One region of the Pseudoxanthomonas sp. CF385 genome, then DNA from elsewhere that is predicted to be linked to it. Evidence: predicted binding sites of a transcription regulator. Region 1 holds the regulator's gene; the other holds the start of a gene.
What was found. Region 1 encodes FliA, which starts transcription of late flagellar genes. Its sites were predicted from a motif close to TAAAGTTTNNCNNNCNNNGGCCGATAA; they were not measured.
Positions count from the first base shown of each region.

Region 2: the regulator FliA is predicted to act here: its motif matches at 1,904-1,930, upstream of BLT45_RS13220 (GGDEF domain-containing protein).

Region 1 is NZ_FNKZ01000003.1:181,289-184,666, forward strand. It holds gene flhF (flagellar biosynthesis protein FlhF) at 1-47, shown strand, start outside; partial or broken gene BLT45_RS16260 (MinD/ParA family protein) at 103-915, shown strand; gene BLT45_RS16265 (RNA polymerase sigma factor FliA) at 912-1,664, shown strand; gene cheY (chemotaxis response regulator CheY) at 1,782-2,162, shown strand; gene BLT45_RS16275 (protein phosphatase CheZ) at 2,162-2,773, shown strand; gene BLT45_RS18635 (hypothetical protein) at 2,809-2,943, shown strand; gene BLT45_RS16280 (chemotaxis protein CheA) at 2,971-3,378, shown strand, end outside.
Region 2 is NZ_FNKZ01000002.1:634,678-638,055, forward strand. It holds gene mgtE (magnesium transporter) at 1-98, shown strand, start outside; gene BLT45_RS13205 (DUF1294 domain-containing protein) at 105-716, shown strand; gene BLT45_RS13210 (carboxylesterase family protein) at 766-1,569, shown strand; gene BLT45_RS13215 (hypothetical protein) at 1,572-1,847, shown strand; gene BLT45_RS13220 (GGDEF domain-containing protein) at 1,988-3,378, shown strand, end outside.

The sequences.
Region 1 (3,378 bases):
GCGAAGCCGACGAACCCTGCTCGACCGAGGCCACCCATGTCGCCTGACCACCTGCTGCAGACCAATCCGCGCAGCACCCCGCCGATCCCCGCCGCGTTCCATCCGGTGCGCGTCATCGCCATCACCGGCGGCAAGGGCGGCGTGGGCAAGACCAACGTCTCCGTGAACCTCGCGATTTCGCTCGCCGAAATGGGCAAGCGCACCTTGCTGATGGACGCCGACCTCGGCCTGGCCAACGTCGACGTGCTGCTCGGCCTGTCGCCGAAGTTCACCCTCGCCGACCTCGTCGCCGGCCGCTGCCAGCTCGAAGACGTACTGCTGGAAGGCCCCGAAGGCCTGATGGTGGTGCCGGCCTCGTCGGGTTTCCGCCACATGGCCGAACTGACGCCGGCCGAGCATGTCGGCCTGGTCAATGTGTTCTCCGAACTGCAGCGTGCGCTCGACGTCATGGTCGTCGACACCGCCGCCGGCATCACCGACAGCGTGCTGACCTTCTGCCAGGCCGCGCAGGACACGGTCGTCGTGGTCTGCGACGAGCCGGCTTCGATCACCGACGCCTACGCCCTGATCAAGGTGCTGGCGCGCGAACGCGGCCTGGACCGCGTGCACGTCATCGCCAACATGGTCCGCGACCCCAACGAGGGCCGGAAGCTGTACGAGAAGCTGGCCCGCGTCTGCGAGCGCTTCCTCGGCGACGTCGCCCTGCACTACCTGGGCGCCGTGCCGCAGGACGATTGGCTGCGCCGCGCGGTGCAGCGCCAGCAGGCCGTCGTGAAGGCCTACCCGGGCAGCCCGTCGGCGCGCGCCATCACCGACATCGCCCGCGTGGCCGCCCGCTGGCAGCCGCCGCAGGGCGCGCGCGGCAACGTGGAGTTCTTCGTCGAACGCCTGATCCAGCGGGGGGTGGCCGCATGAACACCGCCGCCGCCCACTACCGCGCCGTGCAGCGCAGCGCCGCTACGGACTCCGTCACCCAGCACGCCGACCTCGTCCGCCGCATCGCCCACCACCTCGCGGCGCGCCTGCCGGCCAGCGTGGAGATCGACGACCTGATCCAGGCCGGCATGATCGGCCTGATCGAAGCCTCGCGCAGTTACGACGCCGAACAGGGCGCTTCGTTCGAAACCTACGCCTCGATCCGTATCCGCGGTTCGATGATCGACGAAATCCGCCGCGGCGACTGGGTGCCGCGCTCGGTGCACCGCCGCGCGCGCCAGGCTGCCGCCACCGTGCGCGAGATCGAACAGCGCACCGGCCGCGCCGCCATCGCCACCGAAGTCGCCTCGGCGATGGAGATGCCGTTGCCCGAATACCTGCGTCTGATGGAGGACGCCGCGCGCGGGCAGGTGCTCAGCCTGGAATCGCACATCGACGACCACGGCGAACCGAACACCGCCCGCACCGGTGGCCCGTCGCCGCAGCAGAACCTGGAGCGCAGCGAGTTCCGCCAGCAGCTGGTCAAGGCCATCGGCCACCTGCCGGAGCGCGAACAGCTGGTGCTGTCGATGTACTACGAGAAAGAACTCAACCTGAAGGAAATCGGTGCGGTGCTCGGCGTCAGCGAGTCCCGCGTCTGCCAGATCCACGGCCAGGCCATGGTCCGCCTGCGCGGCCGCCTGCAGGTGTTCGAGAAGGCCGACGCCGGCCTGGAAGACCAAGACTGAAGATTTCCCGCGGCCTGCCGATAAGGCTCCGGTAGGCCGCCGCGTGCAGCCCCTGCCCTGCCCTCGCCCCTGACCGGGCACGCTTTACTGGAGTTCGAAGTGACCGCCAACAAGAACATGCGCATCCTGATCGTGGACGATTTTTCCACCATGCGCCGCATCATCAAGAACCTGCTCAACGACCTGGGCTACACCAACACCGCCGAAGCCGAAGACGGCAACAGCGCGCTGACGGCCTTGGCGCAGGGCAGCTTCGACTTCGTGGTCACCGACTGGAACATGCCCGGCATGACCGGCATCGAGCTGCTGAAAGCGATCCGCGCCGACGAACGCTTCAAGACCCTGCCCGTGCTGATGGTCACCGCCGAGGCCAAGCGCGAGCAGATCATCGAAGCCGCACAGAACGGCGTGAACGGCTACATCATCAAGCCGTTCACCGCGCAGACGCTGGAAGAGAAGCTGGGCAAGATCTTCGAACGCCTGGGAGCCGCTGCCTGATGAACGCCGTCGCCGACATCACCGGGGCGCGCGCCGCGCTGGTGGAAAGGCTGCAGCACGCGCTCGATGCCCTGGAACAGGGCGACGAGGCCGGCTGGCGCCGCGAGCTGGACACCATCGCCGCCTGGCGCACGCAGCCGATGATGCAGGGCCTGGGTCGCCTCGCCCGCGAACTGGCGCAGACCCTGGGCGAACTGCCGCCGACCGACGCCGGCGAACTCGACGATGCCTGCTCGCGCCTCGACCACGTCGTCGAGATGACCGAACAGGCCAGCCACAAGACGCTGGACCTGGCCGAACAGTGCCGGGGCTACGCCACCCAGCTCAAGGGCACCGCGCTGTCGGCCGAACAGGCCGCGCTGGTGGACAGCATCGGCAAGGGCCTGTCGGAAATGGCGCTCGCCCAGAGCTACCAGGACCTTACCGGCCAGATCATCCGCCGGGTCGCCGGCATCGTCCGTCGCGTGCACGAGGGCTTCGGTGCGCTCGGGCTGCCGCCGCCGGAGAAGAAAGAGACTTCAGAACTCGCCGGTCCGGCCGTTGCTGGTCTTGACCGCAACGCGTTCTCGCAGGACGACGCCGACGACCTGCTCTCCGGCCTGGGCCTGTAGCCCACGGCCGGGCGCTGCGGAACCGGAGACCTGCCATGCGCCACCGTTCCGTCCATCGCCATCCCCTCCTCCTGCTGTTCGTCGGGCTGCTGCTGGCCTGCGATGCGATCGCGCGGCGCCTGACCGCGCGCCGCGCCGCCGCGCCACACCTGGTCCACCCCGCCCGCTGATCGACCGCTTCCGGTAACCGCCTGTCCATGTCCGCCGTCACGCCCGAAATCGCCGCCGACTTCCTGATCGAAGCCCAGGAAATCCTCGACCGCCTGGGCGAACAGCTGGTCACGCTCGAGCAGGACCCGACCGACAGCGAACAGCTCAACGCGGTCTTCCGTGGCTTCCACACGCTCAAGGGCGGCGCCGGCTTCCTCGGCATCCAGGCGATGGTCAATCTCTGCCACGCGGCGGAGGAGACCCTCGGCCTGGTGCGTGCCGGCCGGGCGACGCTGGAATCGCACCACTTCGACGCCGCCCAGCAGTCGCTGGACTACCTGCAGCAGATGCTGGACGCGATCGGCGCCGGCGAAGAACCGCCGCACGCACCGCAGGCGCTGATCGACCAGTTCGACGTGAATGGCGGCGCACCCGTCGCGACGCCTGCCGCCGCA
Region 2 (3,378 bases), on a different contig from region 1:
ACCCCGCCGTCGCCGGCACCGTCGTCGTCACCGCGGTCACCGACGTGATGGGTTTCTTCTGCTTCCTGGGCCTGGCGACACTGATCCTGCTGCACTGAGCCCCCATGGAGCGACTGGGCAAGGTCAGCGAATGGAACGACGATCGCGGCTTCGGCTTCATCGTAACCGTCGATGGCGAGCCCGCGCGCGTGTTCTTCCACGTGCGCGACTATCGGCTCGACGGTCGTCGTCCCGAGCTCGGTGAGCTGGTGAAGTTCACCGCGCAGCGCCAGCCCGATGGCAAGTGGCGCGCGCAGGCGGTACAGCGGACGGTTCCCGTCTCGCGCCAAGCGAAGCCCGCCGCACGTGCCGCCGCAGCGCCGCGCCCCGCGTCCCCACTCACCGGGGCGACGACGGTGGTGCTGTACGCGCTCCTCATCGGCTGGGCGATCCGCGGCGACAGGCTTCCGTTCGAAGCGGTGTTCGTCGTGCTGGGGCTCTCCGCGATTACCTTCGTGGCATATGCGCTGGACAAACATGCGGCGCAGACAGGTCGCTGGCGCACGCCGGAATCCACCCTGCACCTGCTCGAGCTCGCCGGCGGCTGGCCTGGCGCATGGGTCGCGCAGCAGCTGCTCCGCCACAAGTCGCGCAAGCCCGCCTATCGCGTGGCGTTCTGGGCGATGGTGGTGCTGCATGGCACGGCGCTCACGGCATGGTTGTGGACGCGCGGGTGAGCGCGAGGCGGTATCCTGCCCGCGTCGTCGCCATCGGATCCCGCCCGCCATGCGTCTTGCCGTCCGTTTCGCTTTCGCGTCCCTGTTGCTGATCCTGTTGAGCGCCTGCCAGACCATGCCCACCTCGACCACCGGTGAATTCGTCTCGCGCGAGGTCGCGCTGGACGGCAAGACCTACCGCTACCAGGTCTTCGTTCCCGCATCGCGCTTCCGCACCGGTGAGGTGCCGACGGTGCTCTTCCTCAACGGCTCCGGCGAGCGCGGCAGCGACGGCGTGAAGCAGACCATGGCCGGGCTGGGGCCTTACCTGCGCCAGCACGCGGCGGACTTCCCGGCGCTGGTGGTGTTCCCGCAGGCGCCCGAAGACACGGAATGGACCGAGGACGCCGGCCCGATCGCGTTCGCCACGCTGGCTGCCGCGATGCGCGAGTTCAAGGGCGACCCGGCGCGCGTTTACCTGACCGGCATGTCGATGGGCGGCTACGGCACCTGGGAACTCGCGCTCCAGCAGCCGACCCGCTTCGCCGCGCTGGTGCCGATCTGCGGCGGCGTCACCGTCGACTGGACGGATGCGCGGCCCGGCCTGCGCGCCCACACCGTCGCCAACGCGGCCGATCCGTTCGCCGCCACCGCGCAACGGCTGAAGGACGTGCCGGTGTGGATCTTCCACGGCGGCAAGGACGACGTGGTCCCGCCGTCGCAGTCGCGCCGCATGGACGCCGCCCTGAAGGCCGTCGGCGCACACGATGCGCGCTACACCGAGTTCCCCGACGCCAACCACAACAGCTGGGACGCGACCTACGCGTACGCCCCGATGTGGGACTGGCTGTTCGTCCAGCGCCGGGGCCGCTGACCATGGCCGAGCTGGTCGAGGACTATTTCGCCGACGGCTGGCGCGAGCGCTCGCTGGGCTGTCCCTGCGGCTGGGAAGGCGACAGCCGCGGCATGGCGATGGAGCTGCACGACGCGGTCACCGACTACGCCTGCCCGAGTTGCGGCAACCTGCTGCTGATCGTCAGCCACCCGGACCTCGCGCGGGTGCGCCAGGCGGCGGCCGCCGGCAATGCGGAAGCCGCGGGCCAACTGGCCATCATCGAAGAGGCCCTGGCGCGCTTCCCCACGCCCGACTGAGGCGCAGCCTCCGTCACGCTTCGCCACCGCCGTGGGGCCGGACCTCCATCGCGCCCTCAACCGCCGCCGATCCCGGCCGATAACCCGGCATCCCCTGGTGGCTGACGGGCATCCGCCCATGGCCGTGCGAGCGACTTCCGATGGCTGACGTGGCCGACGACAACTCCGGAAATTCTGGCGGCTTGCGCCGGTTTTGGTCGCGCCGGCGCGAGGCCACCCCGTCCACGTCGCACGAACTCGCCACAACGGGCGCGGCCAGGTCGCGGCCGGCGATCAGCAGCGCGCAGCTGCAGGCGCTGTTCGCGCATGCAGAAGAACCCGCAGCGCTCCTCTCCGCCTTCGCCCACGGCGTCGCCGGCCTGCCCGGCGAACTCCAGGGCATGGGCGAGCGCCTGCAGTCCGCGCACGCGGACAGCGACTGGCCGCGCTACGGCCGCGCGATGCGCCAGCTCGTCGACAAGTACATCCGCACGATCCAGGACGAGCCGCTGTCCGGGGAAGCCGGGCAGTTGCGCGACCTGCTCCACCAGCTCCTCGTCGGCGGCATCGAACACCTGTTGCGCGACGACGCCGCCCTGTTGCCGCAGGCGCACGCGCTGGCCGACCGGGTGCGCCAGTGGCAGCCGGCGCAGCCGCTGGAGCCGCTGGGCGCGGAGCTGAAGGAGCTCTGCGTCCAGGTCGGCCTGCGCACGCATGAGGTCAACGACGCGCAGGAACTGATGCGCAGCCTGTTCGACCTGCTGTTGGAGAACGTCGGCGAACTGATCGAGGACGGCAGCTGGCTGCAGGACCAGATCGGCGCGGTACGCCAGCTGCTGGCCGGTCCGCTGGACCGCACGTCGCTGGAACAGACCCGCGCCGGCCTGCGCGAGGTGATCTACAAGCAGGGCCTGCTGAAGCAGGGGCTGGCCGAATCGAAGGCCTCGATGAAGGAAATGATGGTCACCTTCGTCGAGCGCCTGGACGGCATGGCCAACAGCACCGGCGAATTCCACGACCGCATCAGCTTCCATGCCCAGGCCGTGCGCGAGAGCCGCAGCATCGCCGAGCTCGGCAAGCGGATGGAGGACATCCTGCAGGACACCGCCGAGGTGCAGGCGCAGGCGTTGCGGTCGCGCGACAGCCTGATCGAGGCCCGCCGCGAAGTGGAAGCCGCCGAGCAGCGCGTGGCCGACCTGGAAGTCGAACTGCAATCGGTGTCCGAGCTGGTCCGCGTCGACCAGCTGACGGATGCGCTGAACCGCCGTGGCTTCGACGAACTGTTCAAGCGCGAGTCGGTGCGCGCACTGCGCAGCGGCCAGACCCTGAGCCTGGCGATGCTGGACCTGGACGACTTCCGCCACATCAACGCCGCGCACGGCCATCTGGGCGGCGACGCCGCGCTGTGCCACGTGGTGGTGATGGCACGCGCCACGCTGCGCGCGAGCGACGCCATCGCGCGCTTCGGCGGCGAGGAATTCGTGCTGCTGCTGCCGGAGACCAGTTTCCTGGAAGCCACCGGCACGCTGGAACGGCTGCGCGGCCGGCTGTC